Regions from separate parts of the Paenibacillus sp. JDR-2 genome, predicted to be linked through region 3. Evidence: riboswitches for the same ligand, from Rfam matches in the RefSeq annotation. Region 3 holds a riboswitch; each other region holds the start of a gene.
The links. A riboswitch is a leader RNA that binds a small molecule or an ion and turns the genes downstream of it on or off. The one in region 3 is predicted to bind cyclic di-AMP.

Region 1 (5,824 bases), 450 kb from region 3:
AAGCGATTCCGATGCTGTTGATTATCGCTTATGCTTACATGCAGTCCGCGCAAAATGGTAAGCGGTTTCAATGGATCCTGCTAACCGGTCTTGTTTTCAGCGTTGTTGGCGATGTCACCCTGGGTAACTTTGTCGTAGGGCTCTCCGCCTTTTTAATCGGCCATTTGTTTTATTTAAGCGGATTTTTCGGGCAGTGGAGGTATTCCTTCTGGCGGCTCGTTACCATCGTTCCAATCGGTGCGTACGCCGTTTATATGGGCTACGAGCTGCTCGATGCGCTTACGAAATCGGGAGACGATGCTCTGAAAATCCCCGTTCTTGTCTATTTAACGGCCATTTCGCTGATGGGCTGGTCGGCCATCATGTCCGGCAACGCATGGGCGGTTGCGGGCGCCCTGCTCTTTATGGCTTCCGACTCTATTCTCGCCTGGAATAAGTTTATTTCGGATATTGCGGGGTCAGACGTGCTTATTATGACGACTTATTATGCCGCGCAATTCTGCATAGCAACCTGCATCGGCTACCGGGGCCGCAGCGCTCCCAAGCAAAAAGCCATGATCCTCTGATCATGGCTTTGATTATGCCGCCAGGTTGTTAGCCGGCTTTTTCCTTGTTCATCTGCTTGCTGCGCAGCTGGCCGCAAGCCGCGTCGATGTCGGCGCCATGCTCGAGGCGGACGCTGACGCTGACGTCTTGCTTTTTCAGCGTATCGTAGAAGCCCTTGATGGAGTCGTTCTCGCTGCGCTGGTATTGGCTATGCTCGTCAACCGGGTTGTAAGGAATCAGGTTCACGTTCACGAGGGAGCGGCGGCGGTCGCCCACCAGCTCGGCAAGCTCAAGCGCATGCTCCGGCTGGTCGTTGACGTCCTTGAGCAAAATATACTCCAGCGTAATACGGCGGTTCGTCCGTTCCAGATAGTAATCGATCGCATCCATCAGCTTCTCGATTGGAATCGCGCGGTTGATCTTCATAATCCGCGTCCGCAGCTCATTATTAGGCGCATGCAGAGATACGGCGAGATTAACCCCTTGATCCTTGTCGGCAAACTCTCTGATTTTGTCCGCGAGGCCGCTTGTCGATACCGTAATATGGCGTGGTCCGATAGCCAGACCTTTATGATCCTTCACCGTTGTAAGGAAGTCGTTCAGGTGAATAAAGTTATCGAACGGCTCGCCGATACCCATGACAACGATATGGCTAACCTTCTCGCCTTGGCCGGATTCGTCGAGATGAAGCTGAATCTTCATAATCTGCTCGACAATCTCGCCGCTTGTCAGATCCCTGCTCTTCTTGAGCAGGCCGCTCGCGCAGAAGCTGCAGCCGATGTTGCAGCCGACCTGCGTGGTTACGCAGACCGACAAGCCGAACTTATGGCGCATCATCACCGTCTCGATCAGGTTGCCGTCATCCAGCTTGAGCAGCAGCTTGACGGTGCCGTCCTTCGACACTTGCTTCGTATGCTCGACCAGCGTCTGGATCGCATAGTTCTCCTCCAGCAGCTTCACGCAGTCCGGATGAACATCCGTCATATCCGCAAAGCTCGTAACCCGCTTCCGGTACAAGTATTCCCACACCTGAGTCGCCCGGAACTTTTTATGCCCGCGCTCGCCCAGCCATGCCGTTAATTGATCTAATGTAAATCCATATATGGATGCTGTACTCATCGTTTTTCCTCTTTTCGTGAAACGCGGCCAAAACCGCATACTGTTCCTATTGTCCCAAAATTAGCGCATGAAAACAAGGGGCTTTCATTGCTCGCACTTAACCCGCGCGCTTATTTTACTGCTCCAACTTCCTGCCGGCAAGCGCGCTTGCCGTAATTGCCCAATACGCTGTAAGACGTTTTTTCCGTCTTATTCGGCCCTACTCTGCCCTCGGCTGCATGCCCAACCCGCTGTAAGACGGTTTTTCCGTCTTATTCGGCTCTACTCGGCCCTTGGCTGCATGCTCAACCCGCTGTAAGACGATTTTTCCGTCTTATTCGGCCCTACTCGGCCCTTGGCTGCATGCCCAACACGCTGTAAGACGGTTTTTCCGTCTTATTTGGCGCCCCCGGACAACCCAATTTAGGCTTGCCATAAACCTAACTTTCACGCCGAATTGCCGCATTCGAGAGATATAGAGCGTAACAAAGAGTATGATAGAGCTCCCTTCAATTGTAAACGCTCTAACCAAACTCCTTGTCAGAATTAGACAATATGCCGCCTCCACGGTTCATTTACAACTTCGGCCGTCAGGCGTAATATACGATTCAGCAAATGTAACAATCGCTGAGTTTCCGTCAAGGGAAACGGGGGAACCAATCGATAAGCGGCATTGCAACGGTGTGAGAGCCGGCGCGGCATGCTTATCCGGGGTGAATCCGGGAAAAGGCTGCGCGCGGCCGGACCCGGTAGGGCGACTCTCACCGTCCGAATCCGTCAGCTAACCTCGTAAGCGATGAAAATGCACTGCCCATTAGGCGAGGGCATTTTCCAAGTAGAGAGGATGATGTGATCTTGTGACCTTCCAAGGCCGCGGGGAACTTTCCTCTGCGGCTTTTTCTTATGCCCATTTTTAATCAACTGTCTTTATCGCTTAATCCCTTTTACGGGGGAACGGGGGAACCAATCGGACAGCCGGCTGTTAAGCGCAGCCAGCCAATCCACGGGGTGAATCGCCGGCTCAGCTCCATCTGAGCATGTCGGCGTAGGGCGACTCTTACGCCCGAATCCGTCAGCTAACTTCGTCAGCGTACCAAGAGAGGCAACGATGATCGTGAATATAGGCGCGGTTTTTTTTCTGCTGCGCTTATAAGCCGCGTGAAGAGTCCCTCTTCCGCGGCTTTTTTGTTTGTCGTTGATTCCTCTAACGAAAAGAGGAGCGTAAACCATGGACGATTATATACTCGTCTCCGCACCTAACGTGCAGGGCGAGGATTTTATTAAACAGCTGCTGCACCGGCATATCCCATTCGCAGCCATCGTGAACAACAAGACCGAGTATGAGCGGATGCTGGAGCTTGGCGTGTCAACGATTATCGTCATTAATACAACGGATGAAGGCACCTGGCGTGTCCCTGAGCTGCCGGTGGGACGGATCTTTTTATTCGAGAGAAGCCTGAATCTATGCTGTCGTTACATCCAGATCTGCCGCAGCTGGACATCCAAATCGATTTGCGTCGTTACGGACAGCGCGAATCCACGCCTGATCTACAAAGGGATGGGCGCCAATTATGTGATTCACTCCAGCCATGCGGATACTTCATTTCTAATCATAAACGATCTCATGGCAAGCCAAGATAATAGGTAAGGGTCGAAGTTATTCGCAATTCTTTTAGGAGGAATTTGCTATGCAGGATATCTATATGGTGCTGCTTCTCGCAGCGATATTTTTACTCTTCGCCGGCTTTATGCAGTGGTGCGACCTGGCTACACAAGAGGAGGATAAGCGATGATCGTCACGTTGGTGCTTGCCTTGTTTCTCTTTCTTTATTTAGTTTACGCCTTGATAAATCCGGAGAAGTTCTAAACCCTAATCGATCGCTGGGAGGCCGCAATGGATATTTTACAGCTCATCATCGTGGTTGGCGTGCTTATTCTGCTCGTCAAACCGCTCGGAACGTATGTATATCACGTGTACTCGGATCAACCGAACCGGACCGACCGCCTATTTGGCGGCATCGAACGGTTCATTTATAAAGTGATAGGACTGAAATCGCGCGAGGGCATGACCTGGAAAAAGTACGCGCTAAGCTTTCTGCTTACGAATATCGTGCTTGTCGCGCTCAGTTATCTAATTCTGCGTCTGCAAGGCAGCCTTTCGGGCAACCCCAACGGCATTGGCGCTATGGAAGAGACGCTGTCGTTCAATACCGTTATCAGCTTTATTACGAATACGAACCTGCAGCACTACAGCGGCGAGACCGGGCTGTCCTATTTTTCGCAGATGGCCGTCATCATGATGATGATGTTCACCTCGGCGGCTACCGGCTTCTCGGTTGCGATTGCTTTTATTCGCGGCTTAACGAGCAGGGGCAGCACAATCGGCAACTTCTTCAGCGATTTCGTGAAATCCCATACGCGGATTTTCCTGCCGCTCGCAACGCTTATTACGCTGGTTCTTGTGGCTCTTCACGTACCGCAGACGCTGCAGCCTAACGTAACGGCAACAACGCTGGAAGGGGCAGCGCAAAGCATCGCCATCGGCCCGGTTGCGTCGCTTGAATCGATTAAACATTTAGGAACCAACGGCGGCGGTTTCTTTGGCGTCAACTCGGCGCATCCGTTCGAGAATCCAAACCCGCTCACGAATGTGATCGAGATTCTGTCCATGTGGGCGCTGCCTGCCAGTCTTCCTTATGTATACGGCCGCTTTGCCGGTAACCGCAAGCAAGGCTGGGTTGTGTTTGGCGCCATGATGTCGCTGTTCCTGGTTTTCCTTGCGACGGTCTACACAGCTGAGCTGCATGGCAATCCGGTAATGAACAACCTTGGCGTAGACGCCTCGCAAGGCAGCATGGAGGGCAAGGAAGTCCGGTTTGGCATTGCCCAATCCTCCCTCTTTACGGCGGTGACTACGGCGGCTACTACCGGCTCAGTCAACAATATGCATGACACGCTGACCCCGATCGGCGGTCTTGTCCCGCTGGCGGAAATGATGCTGAACGTCGTGTTTGGCGGCAAAGGCGTTGGCCTCGTCAATATGCTGATGTATGCCATTCTTGCCGTCTTTATCGCCGGATTAATGGTCGGTCGGACACCGGAGTTTCTCGGACGGAAAATCGAGCCGAAGGAAATGAAGCTGATTGCGATCGCGATTCTCGTCCATCCGTTTATCATTCTGGCGCCAACCGCTATTGCTTTCTTGACGGATCTGGGCCAGGGAGCCATCACGAATCCCGGCTTCCACGGCATCTCGCAGGTGCTCTATGAATACACCTCGTCAGCGGCGAATAACGGCTCCGGTTTTGAAGGTCTTGCCGACAATACGCCGTTCTGGAACATTACAACCGGACTCGTCATGCTGCTTGGACGGTATGTTTCGATGATTGCCATGCTGGCTGTAGCCGGATCCCTGGTCCGTAAAAAGCCCGTACCGGAGACGATCGGCACATTCCGGACGGACAACGTGCTGTTTGGCGGAATTCTTGTAGGAACCGTAGTTATTGTTGGCGCGCTTACGTTCCTGCCTGCCGTCGTGCTTGGACCTATTGCAGAGCATTTAACGATTCGCTAACGGATAAGGATGAGGTGAATAACCGTGACCACACAACGTAAATCCATGCTGACCTCGGCGATTATAAGTCGCGCGGTGAAGGACAGCTTTCTGAAATTAAATCCGCTGACCATGATGAGAAATCCCGTCATGTTTGTCGTAGAGGTCGGCACGCTTGTCGTCCTGCTGATGACGGTCTTCCCCGGCTACTTCGGAACGGAGGGCCGGACCGGATTCAATCTGACGGTCTTTCTGATCCTGCTGTTCACCGTCCTGTTCGCCAACTTCGCGGAAGCGCTGGCCGAAGGACGGGGCAAAGCCCAGGCGGATTCGCTCAAGAAGAGCAAAAAGGATATTACGGCAAACAAAGTAACCGGCCAGACAATAAAACAAGTGTCGTCAACCGAGCTCCGCAAAGGCGATATCGTCGTCGTCTCCGAAGGAGAAATGATTCCCGGCGACGGCGAGATCATCGAAGGCCTTGCCTCTGTCGACGAGTCGGCAATCACCGGCGAATCTGCACCGGTGATCAAGGAAGCCGGAGGCGACTTCAGCTCGGTAACGGGCGGTACCCGCGTTGTCAGTGACCGGATCAAGGTCCGGATTATAAGCGATCCCGGCGAATCG
Region 2 (5,824 bases), 1.8 Mb from region 3:
GGCTTGTTGCAATGTTATGCATTGTCGAACCAAGCTCTTCATGCGTTACATTGCCAAGCGCTACCTGCACGCGAGTCTCGAACACGTGCCAGATAATAAAGATAAACGTGATTACCCCCGTGATACGCTGCAACGTAAACGCCCAGTTACGCTCATATTTGAAACGTCCCGAGTTGAGGTTCGATTGATAAGCCATATACAAACCGTAAACACCGTGGAACAAAATCGGCAGGTAGATGCCGAAGATCTCAAGCAGTGTTACGATAGGCAGGCCGTTAATAAAATTAACCGCTCTAGTGAAGCCTTCAGGCCCACGCTCATACGCCTGAAAATTGGCCAGGGCATGCACGATGATAAATCCACCCAGCGGAATCACCCCAAGCAGAGAGTGAAGCTTGCGCCAGTAGTACGAATTTCCTTTCATTAATACTTCTCCTTTCCAGACTGTGGTCGCTCCATGACATTTTTTACTGTTGACAAACCATTCTACATTGTACCCCCGGCTTTAAAGTCCGTCAACAAAAGTCGACACCATTTGCGAAAGTTTCATTTCTCGACTTTTATTGCATGGGGTCCCCGCAAAGTATTAGGATTAAACTTCGGAGCTTAAAAATTGTGAACGTTCCGTGTATGCCACTCTTTTAATCCTACTCCTTTTGAGCTTATAATGGAATTGCATATTTATTATAATTTATTATAACCAATTCACATAAGCGATCGAGGAGACCAAAAATGATCGAAGAATTTCATATGTTTGCTGCTATTGTGGAGCATTCCAGCATGAATAAAGCAGCTGCCTTGCTTAATTTGTCCCAACCGGCCTTATCCCGCAAAATAGCAAAGCTTGAAGAAGAAATAGGCGCCAAACTGTTCGAACGCGTCGGCAAGCGGCTTGAGTTGACCCGCGTCGGACAATTGACTTACGAGTACGCCGTCAATCTGCGCAAGCTGCACCGCCGCTATATGGACTCCGTTGCTGAATTTACCGCCGCGGGACGAACCTCCATTACGATAGGGGCTAGCTTAACGACGCTTCAAACCACATTACCCGATTTCATCAAGACGCTAAACGCCAGTCATCCGGAATTCGATATCAAGGCCGTAACCGGCAAAACCCACGAGATTGTCACGCTTGTCCGTGACAATAAAGCGGATATTGCCATCGTCGCCTCCATGATTGAAGACTCCCAGCTTCATTGCGTGCCGCTGTTTGACGATCATCTGCTCCTCGTTATCCCGACCAGCGTAACCGTTACGCACGAGGAGCCTCTTTCAATAGAAGATTTAAACGGACTGCCGATGATCTTGTTCTCCAAAGGAACGTGGTACCGTAAGCTGACCGACGAAGTATTCGCCAAATACCAACTTCAGCCGGATGTCCGGATGGAGATCGACTCCTTCGAGGCTATCGTCCGTCTCCTTCATACCTGCCGCGCGGCAACCTTGCTCCCGCATTCCTATATGCGCAAACAATTATTAGCCGACAACGAGCTTGTCGTTGTCCCAATCCGTGAGCTGGAAGAGACCAAGCGAACAACTTGTCTTATCCACAACGATCCTTCCGATCTACATCCGGCGGTTCGGCGTTGGATTTCAGAGTTGGGTCAGTAGGGGTCGCTCTGTGTCTTTCGCTCTTGTGTCTTTCGCTCTTCTCGCTCCCGCAAGGGAGGACAGTGGTAGCGCTTTTTAGCGCTTCACTGTCCTTTATCATTCCCTCGCAGGGGGAATGGATGGGTGCGGCGCGATGCGGGAAAGGGGTATCTCTGGAGGAGCGCAGCGTTCGCCTTTGTCACTTCCTTTGCTACCCCTATGTAAACCCAATTCAAAGCAAAGGAATGACAACAGCGGCCGGAAGAGATACCCCGTCCCGCCGAGCCATCCCGCCCCATCCATTCCCCACCTCAGCAGCGAACAAACAAAAGGACAATGAACGCTAACCGCGCCCACTGTCCTTATCATCACCTGATTATGGTTTCTTCAAACTGTTCAATCTGGTCGTTTGTTCCGATCACGACCATAACGTCCTTTTCCGTCACCACATCTGTCGCCGTAGGAGCAATAATTATACCGGAAGGCTTGTTAATGGCTACGATGCTGCATCCGAATCGGGCACGCAAATTCATATCTTGAAGCGACTTGCCGTTCAGGCATTTGGGTACCGAAAGCTCGGCAATGGTATACTCCTTCGACAGTTCGATATAATCAAGCAGATTCGGGGAGACAAGCTGATGGGCAACCCGAATGCCCATATCCCGTTCCGGATAGATGACGCGGTCGACGCCAATTTTCTCCAGCACACGACCATGCAGCTCGCTCATTGCTTTCGCTACAACCCGCTTCACGCCCAAGTCCTTCAATAATATAGTCGTCAGTATGCTGGCCTGAATGTCATCGCCAATCGCCACGACTCCGCAGTCAAAATTACGAACGCCTAGTGATCGCAGCGTCTCTTCGTCCGTGCAATCCGCCGATACCGTATAGGTCAGCACATTGCTCATCTCCTGAACGGCTTCCTCATCCCGGTCGATCCCCAGCACCTCATAGCCCAGCTTAATGAGCTCTCTACCAAGACTAGAGCCAAACCGCCCCAAACCTACGATCACAAATTGATTGTTCTTCATTCTTGCTCCCTATTCCCCTATCCAATCGTAATTTTGCCTTCCGGATACCGGTACAGCTCTCTCTCTGTTTTTGGTCCAAGCGCGTAAGCAAGCGTCAGAGGACCAAGCCGGCCGGCGAACATCGTTAATGCAATGACCATTTTCCCAAAAAACGTCAACTCAGGCGTAATACCAATCGTGAGGCCAACGGTGCCAAACGCCGACGTTGTTTCGAATAAAATCTTCAGAAACTGCTGGTCTTCCGTAGTGGAGAGCAGCATCGTTACAAATATCACCAGCGTGAGCGACAGCATCGTAATCGTCAGCGCCTTGAAGATCCGGTCCTTCCCAAGCCTGTAATGGAAAAGAACGATATCGTCCCGCCCGCGGATCATCGCGATAACCGCCCCGACCATCGTGGTAAAGGTTGTTGTCTTGATTCCCCCGCCGGTCGAGCCTGGCGAAGCGCCGATAAACATCAGAATAACGGTAAAGAATACGGTCGCCTGCCGAAGCTGGGTATAATCCAGCGTATTGGCCCCTGCCGTTCTTGGCGTAACGGACTGGAAGAAGGCAGCCAGGATCTTTTCGCCCCAATGGAGGGATCCAAGCGTATTGCTGTTCGAAAACTCGAAAATAAAGATAACAAGGGCGCCAGCGGCAATCAGAATGCCTGTCGTCGATAAAACAACCTTACTGTGTAGCGAGAGCCGTTTGTTTTTCCGGAAATCCAGCAAATCGGCCATAACAACAAAGCCTAATCCGCCAAAAATAATTAGCAGCATTGACACGATATTAACAAGCGGGTCGCCTACATACATCGTTAAGCTGCGGAAATGGCCGAAGATATCAAAGCCCGCGTTATTAAAGAAGGATATCGAATGAAAGAGTCCAAACCATGCCGCTCTGCCAAACGGCATATCGAAGGCAAATCGAATGGCAAACAAAGCAGCGCCAACCAGCTCAATCGTTAAAGAGTAAAAGATAACCCTGCGGATTAATCGGACGATGCCCTCCATACTCGTCTGGTTCATCGCTTCCTGCAGAATCAGCCTCTCCTTAAGCGAGATCCTCTTGCGCAGCACAAGAGCAATCAGCGTTGACATGGTCATAAAGCCTAATCCGCCAATTTGAATCAGCGAGAGGATGACGATTTTGCCAAAGGTAGAGAAGTATGTACCCGTATCGACAACAACAAGGCCGGTCACGCAGGTTGCCGAGGTTGCCGTAAACAACGCATCAATAAAGGGCAGTCGCGAGCCGTCGCTTGAGGCGATGGGCATCGACAGCAGCACGGCCCCAATGACGATAATCATCGCAAACCCAAAGACAAGTATTCTTGGAGGCGACCATCTCAGAATATTGAAATATTTAGCCATTCTTCTCTCCTTTATAGGGGCCATTCAACATTTAGGCATAAAAAAAAGCACGGGAACTCCCATGCAAATGAGTCCTGTTCCACACAGCCTGCGAGGTTAGCTGACGGATTCGGGCCTGGAAAGGCAGCCCTATTCAAGCGGAATGCTCGAAATTCACCCCATGCTGGCGGATTGCTCCGGACAGCGGTTTGGTTCCCCCGTTTTCAAAAAAGAAATTCGGCTGATACGATTCGATTAATATGACGTAAACGATTATACGCCCAAACGACGGAAACGATCAAAATGAGCCTAAGCGATAATTAAGCTGAATTCGTTCAAAAACAGGCAATGTTATAAAGCAAATGGTCACTTGCTGGCTGCAAGTCCTTATTTCACCGCTTTCCGTTGGCATACTCTACTTTCGCCTGCATTGGATAAATCAGGTTAATAATGGTATTGTTACTGTAGCGAAGCATCGTCTGAATTCGAAATGGAGGTTTTGTATGATCCCTTCCATCGCTCCTCATGATTGGAAAAGGTTTCTCTGGGCTGCTGTTGCAGGCGCAATTATTTTCATCTTTACCCAGTTCGGCCCTGCAGCCGGGGACCAGCTGTTCTCAAGCTCAACACCTAAAGTGATTGCAAAAAGCGAAGCCGAGTCGACCGCGAAGAAGTTCGTCCAGGAACAATTCGGCAAAACAACCGTAGCCGCCCATACGATTTACCAGACCGACAGTCTGGCAAACGGTTATTTCTCTAAGGAAGAGCTGTTAGGAAAGTTCGAAGATAAATATGACGCCAAGTTTCCAACCGATACGTTCCAGGTCAATTTGGATCTGGAAGACGGTACAAAAGCTTATGTCTACGTCCATATGACAAACGGCAGTATTACAGGCTGGCATTGGCTTGGCGGTCAATCTGCCGGAAATGCTCAGGTTCAAACGTCAGCGAAGGCTTTTGCCGAAACAAAAGGGTTCCGGTCTGAAGAATTGGACAGCTTGTACATGAATGACCAAGGAGACGCTATTCTTCATCCAACCGGTTATACGCTTGGAGACGCTTCTCTTGAGCTTACTATCGGCGTCGGCCTTATTGATGATAAAGCTGTGATCACCAGGTACAAGCCAGCCTTCCAAGCTCCGGCAGATTACGTCTCTTATGTGGAAGGCCAGAAAAAAACGGGCAGCGCGCTGTCTGTTGTGAGTCTGGCGTACATGTGCTTCATCTCCCTTGTCTTATCGCTTATTTACGCGATTCTGTACAGGGGACACACGACCTTTAAACGCGGGATATTTATCAGCCTGGTGTTTATCGTGTTCTACATTTATAACAATCTCAATGTTCTCGACGGTATCATGGCAACCTTTGGCGAGCAGAGCCGTTCGGATGCCGAAATGAAAGCTACTGTTCTGATTACCGTTGTGCTGCTGATTCCGGTTGGGCTCGCCGTTTACTTCGCCCTTGTCGCCGGTGACGGAATGTGGCGCTCGCAAAAACGCCCCTTATGGCCGGGATTCCGCGAGCGCGGCTATGGCGATCATGTATGGCGCAGCGTTGGCCTCTCCTATCTCTTTGCAGCAATTATCCTTGGCGCGCAAGCGGTCATTATGGTCGCCATGAAGTTTCTTGCAGGCTCCTGGGCAACCAGCGATGCTACGCAATCTCCGTACAATACGGATATGCTGTGGCTTATGCCGATGATGGCCTGGTGCGCTGCAATCTCCGAAGAGGCCATATTCCGGTTGTTCGGCATTGCTCTATTCAAGAAATGGTTCAAGAATACGTTTATCGCTACGCTTATTCCAACGATCATGTGGGCGCTTGGTCATGTCGGTTATCCGATCTTCCCATTCTATACGCGTATCG
Region 3 (5,824 bases):
GACATTCACGTGCTGAAACGGAGTGCGAGTCATGGCGGCTATCTTGGCACGCTCCGTTCCCTCTCCGCGCTGGCTGACCAGCTTGGGGCTTCGCTGCTTGCCGAGGGCGTGGAGACCAAGCTGGATTTAGCGAGAGCGATCCAGGCTGGGGTCCGGTACGTACAGGGCTTTCTATTCGCGAAGGCCGAGCCGGATTTCGGCGAATCGTCCCGTTTTTCTGTCCTTTTGGAAGAAGAACTGGAGGATCACCGGCAGCTGCAGCTCTATTCGGAAAACTACTGGCGCTATTTGTCGGACAGGCTGTCCGGCAAGATCGATCGGATTGGTCATCTGGAGGAGCTGGAGGAAGAGGATAATGAATGGATCGTCCGGCTGCTGCAGGAATTGGAGAACAACAGCATCCGCGTCTATCTTTGCCGTGAAGACGGTATTCAGATCTCTTCCAACTATTCGAGAAGAGAAGACGGCAGCTGGCGGCGGGAGGACGAATACTGCGGGGCTAACTGGAGCTGGCGACCGTATTTTGTTCCGAATGTGGTTCAATTAAACGAGAACCGCCGCTCCATGGTTTCCCGCGCCTATACCGACCTGGATTCCAGAGCGTGGATCCGGACGGTATCGGTCCTGGTGAAACCCGGCGTTATTCTGTTCGTTGATATGAAGGATCCCGAGCCTGATTACTACCGGTTATAGGGATATTAAAGAGTAGACTGGTACACCATACAATGGAACTCCGCCGACCCTTGTTGCGTTGGCCGTACATAGGTATCTTCAATGGCAAAGCCGGCACGTTCATAAGCGCGAATGGCACGCGTATTCCACGTCAGCACCTCCAGATCGATGCTGTTCTGAGGTGCCCGGCGAAGGGCTTCACGAACCAACAGCCGTAGAAAGTCGGGGCCGATACCTTTGCCGCATAAAGCGGGATGAAGGCCGAGACCGAGGCGGATAACGCCAACAATGGGGAAGAATTGGGCAAAACCGATCAGTTCCTGATTGCGATTCACGACAGCCGCATATTGCATGCGTCGCAGGACGGGGTCGCCAAATTCGATCTCGTCCTTTTGCATCGTATCCCACGACGGCCAATGGTAAAGATCGTAGGGGAATTCATATTGCCATCCGCAGATTTGCCGGGCATGATCAATTTCCAGCGGCTGGATAGTCATGTCCTCCAGAGATGGTTTATAATGTACCTCATCAGTAAAATTAGTCATGGATCTACCCTCATTAATAAGAATCTATAAGTTTCTTTCCATTATAACATTTCGGTAATCGACTTCATGAGGATTTGGCGAAGGACAACGAAGGAGAACTTTTACGATGCGGAAATTAATAGCGCTTGGCTGTTTGTCTTATCTCGTAATTGGATTAGCTCATGTTGTGGGCGGATCGGTAATGGAGCAGATGCTCGATAAATACGGTTTGTCGTATGACGACGGCGGGCAGTGGATGATGAATCAGTTCTTCGGTTTCTTGGTGGGCGTATTGCTGTCCCCATTTATTACGTCCAAGCTGGGCAAAAGAGGGGGAGTGCTTCTCTCGCTTGGTCTCCTGACGCTTGGGGAAGCGGCTTACAGCCTTACTCCCCACTCCTGGGGGCTGATGCTGTTTATCGCCTTGTTTGCCGGCTTTGGCTTTGGAATGACGGAATCCGTCATTGGAGCCATGGTTATTGATCTGGCGGAAGAGAACGGCAAGGCTAACGCGATGACCAAGCTGGAGACGTTCTTTGGAATCGGCGCTTTCCTGATGCCAACGATGGCGAGCATATTGATCCGATACGATGTATGGCAATTATCCTTCCCGATACTCTCGGCGCTTGCCGGCATTACCTTTATCTTATGGATGACGATATCGTTTGGGCCAATCGATGACAAGATTGGTTTTCATGCCAGAGTTGGTTTTCATGCCAGAGGGAAGAAGGCGGCGGTGGAGCGGGAAGCTGGCGATCCGCGTCCAAAAGGATGGTTCGGATATAAGAGAGCCGCGATTCCGTTCCTGCTGCTGTCGGCGTTATTTTTCGTCATTTATGTTGGCGTGGAAATGAGCTTCTCCAATTATCTGCCTTCCATTATGATTGAACGCTCCGGTATGTCGGAGGCGAATGCTCCTTCCTCGCTTAGCTTGTTCTGGGGCACGATGATCCTTGGGCGTCTGTTCGCCGGACGGCTGGCGGATCGTGTCGGATACATCCGCTATCTGTTTGTTGCGATTGCCGGAGCTTGCGTCGTTATTCTTGCGATGGGGGCTGTCGGGCAGTTAAGCGGAATGATGGTCCTAGTCGGACTAAGCGGATTGTTCTTCTCCGGCGTGTTCGGGATTGCTCTTGTATTCGCAAACGGACTTATTCCGGGGATGACGGAGCGGACAACCAGTCTGCTTGTCGCTTGCGGAGGCGTAGGCGGGGCGATCTTCCCGAAATTAACGGGATGGATGATGGACAACTATGGCGCGGACCGAACGGTCTGGATTCTTGGGGCTTTTCTTATTGCAATGTTTGTCGTATTGCTTGCGATGCTGGCGCTCGGCCGGAAGCAGCAGGCGGCAGCTGCCTGAATAGAGTAGCAGGAAACAATAAAGCCGCATGCGGTTTGTCCGGTAGGACAAGCTGCATGCGGCTTTATTGTAGGAATCCTGTCAATCCGCCTCGGTTGAAGCGGCTGCTTGATTCTATTGTTCGTCGGCATATTTATCAAAAGTGCTAGGGTCCATGACACGTCGAGCAGTCACATACCGGTTGACATAATAAGAGTCACTAAGGTTGCTTATCGTAACGCCCTTGCTGGACGATGCATGAGCAAACTTGCCATCCCCTACATAAATGCCGACATGAGATACACCACGACCGTTCGTGTTGAAGAACACGAGATCTCCGGCCACTAGATCGCTTTTTGCGATCTTCTTACCTGTTTCAGATTGCGAAGTGGAAGTACGAGGAAGATCGATGCCCATTTTGTCGAAAACATAAGAAGTAAATCCGGAGCAGTCGAATCCTTTCGTGGATGTTCCACCTGCAACGTACGGCGTGCCAATCAAGTTGCTGACAATGCCGTCCATTTTGGAGTCTGCGAAAACGCTTCCAGCCTGAAAAGCTAGCATTAGCGCAAGTCCAAGGAGTAGTGCTGTAACCTTTTTCAAAGCGGTAAAGCTCCTTCCAATGCCGACGAGGTTAGCTGTGGGGTTCGGTTGAAGGATCCCTATGACTTCTCGGGCGCCGATACAATCATTCGGACGTCGAAGTCAATTCACCCAGGGGTGGTTCCCCCGTTTCCAGTACAAGGAATTAGGCAGTTTGTTTTATGTACTTGGTAACTATTCGGTAATTTTCGTTTATCTCCTCCTCTATACGGCAATTTCTAATAATTCTCATGCAACCTTTTGACTAATGAAAGCGGAAAAGCTTGTATCCTGCGGTTAGTAGTCTTCATGTAGGGCGCGCAGACTAGCAGAGAAGCACTATAAAGATTTACTAACTCTTTACTATGTGGTTTTGCTAGCCGATATGTTGATTTATTTGGAGAATGGCGGACATGCGAGCCCGAAAAAACGCGAAAAACCCGCGCTGCGACTAGGTCGCAGGGCGGGCTGCTTCTATAATTATGAGAAAATTTTAAACTTCCTTTGATCTTAAAATGTCGTATTGGGAGGCTAGAGTCCATACTTTCATTAGGGTACGGACAAGATGATAGCCTTGGTGGACAAGAAGAGCGATAAAGCCGGCCCATACCAGGGAAAAGCCGCTGACGAACAATCCGACTCCCGATCCGATCGCCCACATGAGAAGCGATAATCCGGCAAACGGCAGAAGATGCTTAACAGCTGTGCCAAGAGATTGGACAATGCCGCCGGTTTTGCCGCTGGTCGCCCCAAGCTGCATGGCCAGGAACAGCAGATGGAGCAGGATGCCCCATAACAGCCAGCCTCCCGCGGCGGGAAGCGTCTGCTGCAGCAAGTCCCCAATCGAACGGCTGTGAAGGAGGGCTTCAAGTCCCTTGGGCAGCAGCCACCAAGCGGGAGCGAGAGCAAGAATCGTCTCGATCCAGTAGAGCAAGGTAACCGGCTTCCATGCCCGGCGGATACCTTGAAGGAACTGCGTTCCTCCTGTATCGGTCGCATGCTGCAGGGAGTAGAGCAGTCCCGCGTTAAATAACGGAGAGAGCAGCATTCTTGCGGCGAACAAGCCGCCAAGCAGCCACAGGTACGGAGTAAGCAAATCCGTCTTCATAATCTGGAACTGCGCTTCGCTCAAAAATAGCTGGACGGCTGCTTTGGACGGGGAATGATCCGGGAACCGGCGCAGCAGAGGCGCTACAACCGAATCGATAAACCGGTACAGGAAGAATCCCCATAGCAGCTGGTACAGGAATAGCAGGATAACGATATAAAAGTGCTTGATCGTAAGCCGCCAGCCTTGTCTCATATGATTTTTCATGGTTTATCCTCCTAAAAAGAATTGCGAAGCAATTCTTACTTCGAAAGCATGGACCTAAAGAATTGCGAAGCAATTCTTACTTCGAAAGCATAGTTCACCAGCCCAATAATCCGAGCAGGCCCTGAATGACATTAGAAGTGCCAAGACTCCAACGGGTACGCGTGACCTCAGATAAGTCGGCCTTCATATAGTCGTTGATATGCTTATTGTCGAGAACGTTTGTATGCTGCGGATCGACGGCAACCCATTCGAGCGGAGAGCTAAGGACAACCTTGTACTGAACTTGAGCCTCTGTCGGATCCCAGGACTTTGGAACAATGGTGCCGTCCTTGAACTTCAGGACAACCGGAACCGGACCGTTATAGCCGCCGTTGCGCTGAAGAGAGACAACCGATTCATACATCCGCGTTCCATCCTGCTCGACGGGATGGACATTAATGGACTCCACGGATACGTCCGCCATCTGATTGCCGTAGACATATTGGTCGAAGTAATTGTTCCACTTCTGTTTGGTTACCTGCTCTACAACGCGCTGGAAGTCGGTGGTGGTCGGATGCTTGAACTTATATTTCTGGAAGTAGGTGCGCATAATCTTCTGCATCATTTTCTCGCCGACCTGCTTCTCGATGCCAATCAGTACGAGCTTCGCCCGCATGTACACATTCTCGGCATAGACGTTATTGCTTGGGTAAGCCCAGGATGGCTGCTTCAGCGGAGCGGGATCCGTCATATAGCTCGCTTCCAGCGGCAGGTTGGCTTCGATGCCGTATTCGCTGGCCATGACTTTATCTTCTGCATAGGAGGTGAAGCCTTCGTCGAGCCAGGCTTCCTCGAACTCATTCGAAGCTACCATGCCGTACCAGTATTGATGCCCGACCTCATGCACGACGGTCCTCTCGAGACTGTAGCCCGGATTGTCCGTCTCTGCGGCGAAGGCCGTAACAAGTGTCGGATATTCCATTCCTCCGGAGCCGTTGGCTCCCTTGGGAGGCACAACAACCGATAAGGTTGAATACGGGTACTCGCCGTACCATTGCCCGTATTTGGAGAGCGCGGATTTGGCGGCATGCATATACCGGTCCTTCAAATCCTCATGCGCAGGATCCAGATACAGCTTGATGCGCACACCCGGAATGCCAGGGCCGGATAATGTGTCTTCATAATAGATAAAGTCCGGGGAAGCGGCCCAGGCAAAGTCATGAACGTCATCTGCGTAGAATTGATAGATCGCCCGGTTATCCTTTTTCTCTACTGCCTTCGTCTGAAAACCCGTTGCTGCAACGGTATAGGATTCCGGCACCTGGATACGGACGGAATAAATGCCGAAGTCGCTGTAAAACTCGGAGTTGCCGTGGTACTGATGCGTATTCCAGCCTTCCGTCGTGCGGC
Region 4 (5,824 bases), 1.1 Mb from region 3:
GAAATAACGATAGCCGCAGTCGGGGATTTCCTGATGAAGACGCGTATTATCAACTCCTGCAAAGGGGAAAAAGGCTATTCCTTCGACCATCTGTTCGAACCGATCGCCCCTTATCTGCGTAATGCCGATCTGACGATTGGCAACCTGGAAACCGTATTTGCGGGTAAAACCTCCGAGGACGCTTACAGTGTTGTGAAACGGCATCCTCGTACGAACTGGCCTATGTTCAACTGCCCGGACGCTTTCGCCGATACCTTGAAAAATCTTGGCTTCGACTTTGTCTCGACAGCCAATAATCATTGCATGGACAACGGCATTAACGGTCTGAAGCGTACGCTCAGAATTTTGGATGCCAAAGGGATTGCCCATACCGGTACTTACCGGACGCAGAATGAAGCGCAGCATCTGGTCGTCAAAGAAGTCAAAGGCATCAAGATCGGCTTCCTTGCTTATACGAAAACCACAAATAAAATCCCGGTTCCTTCGGACCATAAATGGGCGGTTGACCTGATCAATCCGGCCAAAATGGTCTCCGACCTGAAACGGCTAAAAGCCAAAAACGTCGATCTGACTATCGTATGCCTGCATATGGGCAGAGAATACTCGAATTATCCGGTACAGAAGCAAAAGGATATGGTGCAATTATTATTCAAAAATGGCGCTGACATTATACTCGGTGCCCACTCGCATACCATTCAACCAGCCGTTTTCTATAAAAGCGGATCGGGTATCCGCAGATTCGCCATCTATTCCCTCGGCAATATTATTTCGACCCGCCTTTATTACAACGATCATACCTTAACCGGCCTTATCACTCAGCTCCAAGTGCGCAAGCTTGATGACGGCACCATTCGAATCAAGAAGGTCGACTTTATTCCAACCTGGACGCGGATTAGCAAAACGGGAGGCCGAAGCGCATTTAAGGTTTTCCCCCTTAGCGCCCATTTAAAAAAGCTCGATCCGTCCAGTGCCGAAGCCGTCCGCATGAAAAAAATGATCCACCATGTCCGTCAGCATATCGTAAAGGACTCTGACTCCGTCAACGCGGAAATCATTTAACCACAAAAAAATGCCGTACGGATCATTCCGTACGGCTTTTCCTTGTTCCTTTAAGCAATTAAATAAGATTTTGACATTTAGCTGAGGTTTGACGTTAAACGGAGAATTCGAATGTTTCTTGAAAAGCGTAGATTATGCTTCCGATGTAGCTTTCTTTCAGAAAGCTTTTAGCCCGCCTTTGTTCGGGGGATTTCTCCTCTACAAACTTATTGAAAAAATCCCCCGAACAACAGCGGTTGAAAGGAATATTTGAATGCGCAGTGTAAGTGTTAACTCACCTAATCAGCCAATCTAGTTAATTACGCGTCTCCCCACGATGAAACGCTGCTTGTAATAGCTCGAGTTAACATCCGAAATAATAACGTCTGCCGAAGGGCTTGCGTTGTGAATCATTTTGCCGTTGCCGATGTAGATGCCGACGTGGCCTACGTCTTTATGGTTTTTCGAACCGCTGTTCCAGAAGAACAGAAGATCGCCTTTTTTGAAGTTGCCGTAGCCTACTTTAGTTCCTACTTTAGCTTGCGCGTCGTCGTCGCGGCTAACGAGAGTAACGCCAACATTAGCAAGTTTATATACAAGCGCCGTGAAACCGGAGCAGTCTGTTGCGTAAGGGGCTTTTTTCTCTTGACGGTCTTGCCAATGCACGTAATTGACTTTACCTTTTAAGTTTAATGCAGTTTGAACAACCTTCGCTCTTTTCGCGTCCGAAGACATCGCTGCATCCGCTGTCGTATGAAGAAGCGCTGTTACCGGTAATGCGATAGCCACCAATAGCATCGCGATTTTTGTCATGAATTTCATTTGTTCTTCACTCCCTATCATCGTGATAGGGCTATTATAAATTGGCTCAGAACCCCAAGAACACCCGCAAAAATTGGCAACGAGCGGTAAATGAAAGCGTTAAGAATGCTGTAATCTAGGCGTTTCTTGGGTCTTAACCACTTTCTGAGAATCCTATGAGTCTATGATGAGTATTTTCTTACTTGTTGCGTGCTATCAACTATGCTATAATCCTGATTTTTCATTTTTCACATAGGATTAACGATAAAAGCCCGTTCTTCCATCAAGGAAGAACGGGCTTGGAAAAACTATCTCTTCTATTATAGTGCTTTCAAAGCATTTGCAATTTCAATACATAAATCCTCTGCCTGCGGCACAAAGCCCAGACGGTCGATAAAAGCATGCGTACATCCCTTGTACCGGATTGTCTTCACCGGAACGCCGGCGGCCGCAAGCTGCCTGCTGTATACTTCCGACTGAATGCGCAGCCCGTCAAATTCCGCACCAACGCACAACGTGCGCGGCAGATCTTTGCTGTCAGCCAGAAGCGGACTGACATAAGGATTACGTACGTCCTCTTCGCGAGGCAGATAAAGCTCCCATGCTTTTCTGACTTCCGGATCAGCCTCGGTAGGCCGTCCAATCCCCAGCATGGGATCAATCATAGCTCTTTGTTCATCCGCCATCTCGAACTGGGACAGCTCCCACTGATAACCGTTCACCCCGTTAAGGAAGGTAACGCACGGATAAATCAGCACCTGCTGGGCTACCATACGCGTACCTAAATCCCGGTCCTTGGCTGCTACGGCAGCCGACAGGTTGCCGCCGGCACTGTCGCCGCCTACGGCAATCCGGTTCCGGTCGATGCCGTAGTCCTCGGCATGCTCATAAATATATTGAACGGCATTAAAGCAGTCGTTAAACCCGTTAGGGAACTTATGCTCCGGAGCCAATGAATAGTCAATATTAAAGACAACGGCATCGGCCAGCTCGGCGATCAGCCGGCAAGGGTTCTCCACCGCAAACACGGTACCGCCGATCCAGCCGCCGCCGTGAATATAGATGAGACAAGGTTTGTTAGGCTTCCGCATCGATTTGCGCGGGTAATACCGCCATAGGCCAACCTCATTGTCGCCAAGCTTTACGCGTTCATAACCGGTGTAAATCTCCACCGTATTCAAATTACGGTTCGGAAATCCCATGGAATCTCGAATAAGCTGAAGCTGCTCCTCCGGCGACGGAGGCTGGGCTGGGGCAACCTTTTGTTCCCCGGCCCATTTCCTAATAAGCTGAAGCTCGTAGGGATCCAGATAACCGGCCCTTGTCTCTTCCGGATTAACCTTTACAATAACCTGCGTGCCGTTCAAGTTTGCTTCTTCCTGCTGAGCCTGCAGAGCGTTCACAATTTCCTGGCTGTATACTCTCATTAACAGAAGCCTCCCGGGATGTGAAATGCGATCCCTTCTTACTTCTCCTTTGGCTTATGAACATCCTTTATTTATTCTTTGCAGGCTGACCGGACGGCAGATAGACCATATGATCATCATGCTCCGACAGATCCTCCAGCCACGATGCTTCAGGAGGACAGTCCAGCATGATAAAACGGCCTTTTCCTTCTTCTTGATAGTGATGATATTTCACGTAGGCTTTGCCGCCTTCTATATCCAACAATTCAACCTTGCCATAATCATGAGCCATCAAAAGCCTGATCCGCTTCCCTAGCTCCGCGGTTAGTTCTTTTGCTTGCTGAACGATAGAGAACTGCGTTTGCAGAGACAGGCTAGACTCAGGATAAGAAGAATTAGGACGGTTAATGATAAAGGAATATGGTGAAACCCCAGCCTGGGACAGCTGATCAATCAGCTTGCCTAACAGAAGAGGATCATTATTAACGCCCTTGACAATAGGGGTTTGATTAAGAACGACAACTCCCGCCTGGTGAAGGGCATTAAAGGCTTTCTTCGCTTCGGCCGTTAATTCTCTCGGATGGTTAATCGTAGTCATCAAATAGATCCGCTTCTCCGGACTCGAGAACTGACTTAACATCTTTAATAATGCATGGTCCTCATAAATTCGCATTGGATTATGAACGGGCATTCTGGAATCCAATCTAATCGTGCCGATATGCTCGATATCCCGCAGCTGCTCGATAATACTAGTCAGCTTGGCAATACCTAACATCAGACTATCTCCCGTCAGCACAACCTTATGAATCTCATTATGTTCGGCAATGTAGGCAATTCCTTCCGCTGCCTGGGACACGGGGAGAAGAACCATCGATTGATAAATATGCTTGCAGCCGGCAGCTTCCCAAGTGAACTCCTGGATCCCGTGAGGCGCTTCCCCCGCGGCCGCAATCAGATGCTTGCGGATCGGATCCTTCGGATCATCCCAGTCAATCAGGTTTAAGTAATAATCATTGACGCGAAAATGCTTCTTAAGCCGTTCTCTTTCCGCCTCCGACAGACCTGCCGATCTACCGTTATCGGCCATTGGTTGTACCATCTCGCATCCCTCCAAAAGGTTATTAAAAGCATCACCTATGCCGGGAAGTCCATCCCACCTCCACGAAAAATGAAAAAAAAAGACCCCAGCAACACAGAGCATGATCATGGTCTGTGTGCATTTTGGGCCTTTAAAACAGAAAAAGACCCTTCAAGGGTCTATCGTTTGCAATGTTATTCGCAAAAGACCCATCTCAAAGCTGACGAGGTTAGCTGACGGACTCGGGATAGATGGTTCCCTACAGCCGATAACCGGCTGATTCGCCCCAAAAGATTGGTTTCCCCGCTTCTCGGCAACGCCGAGAACTAAGCTTATTGTAATTATCTCACAATTCTTAATATTGTCAACAATTAATCAATAAAAATCCCCGCCCAATTTCCGAAGGAAGGTTGGACGGGGTTATGTTATATCTCTGCGGTCACTTCTTATCCACTTGAAGAAGAAATAAGTGCTTAACCGAAAACGTATCCTTAATGGTTTCTTCCGAAATAACGTTCAGCTTGATGAGACCGGCGATTTTGGAGGTATCGGGCTTCGAGAGCAGCCGCCATACATCAGGATCGGGAAGAGCGGCAAACAGCTTGCTCTCATCAAATTCCTTGCGCTCTTGGGAAACAATCTTCAACTTGTAGCTGCCTACCTCCAGTTCGGAGAGCTCCAGCTCGGCGCAATGCTGCACGATTTCACCGCGCAGCTCGGATAATTCCTGCTCGATTTCCTTCTGCTTTTGCTTAAGCTGATAATAACGCTTGACTTTGTTATCCTCCACCTTACTCACGCTCCTCTTAATCATATGTATGATGGGGAGCGCGGAATTAGGACTGGATCTTGTCCCACTATTTAGTGACTAGTCCTCTCTTGCGATATGCCCAATGATTCGTTGGGCCATGTCCGCTGCCGACGATAATGCCGTCTTCAATGGCGGCTTGAATATAGGCTTTTGCCTGGCGAACGGCTTCTTCGATATCAAGCCCTTGAGCGAGACCCGCGGTGAGCGCAGCCGAATAGGTGCAGCCGGTGCCATGCGTACGCTCGGTAACGATTCGTTTCCCGGAGAGCTCGCTATAGCCGCTGCCGTCGTATAACAGATCCACCGCATCAGCTCCTGCTTCATGCCCGCCTTTAATGAGGACATAACGGGCGCCGAGGCTGGACAGCTTTTTCGCCGCCTCAAGCTTGTCGTTCTTGTTGCGGATGGCCATCCCGGTCAGGTGTTCGGCCTCCGGAATGTTTGGCGTAATAATCATCGTGAGCGGCAGCAGCTTGCGGCTTAAAGCCCGGACGGCCTCTACCTGCAGGAGCGATGCGCCGCCTTTTGCGATCATAACCGGGTCTACCACAACCTTCTTCCAGCCAAAGAAAGCAATCGCCTCGGCTACTTCCTCGATAATCTCGGCACTAAACAGCATGCCGGTCTTTAAAGCGTCAACGCCGATATCGCTGCCGACGGAGTGAATCTGCGCCTTTACCGCTTCCTTGG

Region 1: linked by a shared signal. The riboswitch ahead of PJDR2_RS30120 (hypothetical protein) and the one ahead of PJDR2_RS00630 (C40 family peptidase) in region 3 are both predicted to bind cyclic di-AMP.
Region 2: linked by a shared signal. The riboswitch ahead of PJDR2_RS24205 (TrkH family potassium uptake protein) and the one ahead of PJDR2_RS00630 (C40 family peptidase) in region 3 are both predicted to bind cyclic di-AMP.
Region 4: linked by a shared signal. The riboswitch ahead of PJDR2_RS27105 (hypothetical protein) and the one ahead of PJDR2_RS00630 (C40 family peptidase) in region 3 are both predicted to bind cyclic di-AMP.

The regions. Positions count from the first base shown of each region.
Region 1 is NC_012914.1:6,857,599-6,863,422, forward strand. Features, by position in the region: gene PJDR2_RS30105 (lysoplasmalogenase) at 1-566, shown strand, start outside; gene rlmN (23S rRNA (adenine(2503)-C(2))-methyltransferase RlmN) at 595-1,665, opposite strand; cyclic di-AMP (ydaO/yuaA leader) riboswitch at 2,260-2,454, shown strand; cyclic di-AMP (ydaO/yuaA leader) riboswitch at 2,566-2,751, shown strand; gene PJDR2_RS30120 (hypothetical protein) at 2,873-3,292, shown strand; gene kdpF (K(+)-transporting ATPase subunit F) at 3,434-3,511, shown strand; gene kdpA (potassium-transporting ATPase subunit KdpA) at 3,539-5,218, shown strand; gene kdpB (potassium-transporting ATPase subunit KdpB) at 5,264-5,824, shown strand, end outside.
Region 2 is NC_012914.1:5,530,527-5,536,350, forward strand. Features, by position in the region: gene PJDR2_RS24190 (succinate dehydrogenase cytochrome b558 subunit) at 1-424, opposite strand, end outside; gene PJDR2_RS24195 (LysR family transcriptional regulator) at 733-1,611, shown strand; gene PJDR2_RS24200 (potassium channel family protein) at 1,959-2,621, opposite strand; gene PJDR2_RS24205 (TrkH family potassium uptake protein) at 2,639-3,979, opposite strand; cyclic di-AMP (ydaO/yuaA leader) riboswitch at 4,050-4,211, opposite strand; gene PJDR2_RS24210 (CPBP family intramembrane glutamic endopeptidase) at 4,462-5,824, shown strand, end outside.
Region 3 is NC_012914.1:122,427-128,250, forward strand. Features, by position in the region: gene PJDR2_RS00615 (EAL domain-containing protein) at 1-693, shown strand, start outside; gene PJDR2_RS00620 (GNAT family N-acetyltransferase) at 699-1,217, opposite strand; gene PJDR2_RS00625 (MFS transporter) at 1,324-2,559, shown strand; gene PJDR2_RS00630 (C40 family peptidase) at 2,674-3,141, opposite strand; cyclic di-AMP (ydaO/yuaA leader) riboswitch at 3,147-3,303, opposite strand; gene PJDR2_RS00635 (hypothetical protein) at 3,614-4,435, opposite strand; gene PJDR2_RS00640 (M1 family metallopeptidase) at 4,530-5,824, opposite strand, start outside.
Region 4 is NC_012914.1:6,187,376-6,193,199, forward strand. Features, by position in the region: gene PJDR2_RS27090 (CapA family protein) at 1-1,059, shown strand, start outside; gene PJDR2_RS32170 (C40 family peptidase) at 1,351-1,860, opposite strand; gene PJDR2_RS27100 (alpha/beta hydrolase) at 2,160-3,266, opposite strand; gene PJDR2_RS27105 (hypothetical protein) at 3,334-4,344, opposite strand; cyclic di-AMP (ydaO/yuaA leader) riboswitch at 4,528-4,666, opposite strand; gene PJDR2_RS27110 (hypothetical protein) at 4,763-5,113, opposite strand; gene thiD (bifunctional hydroxymethylpyrimidine kinase/phosphomethylpyrimidine kinase) at 5,181-5,824, opposite strand, start outside.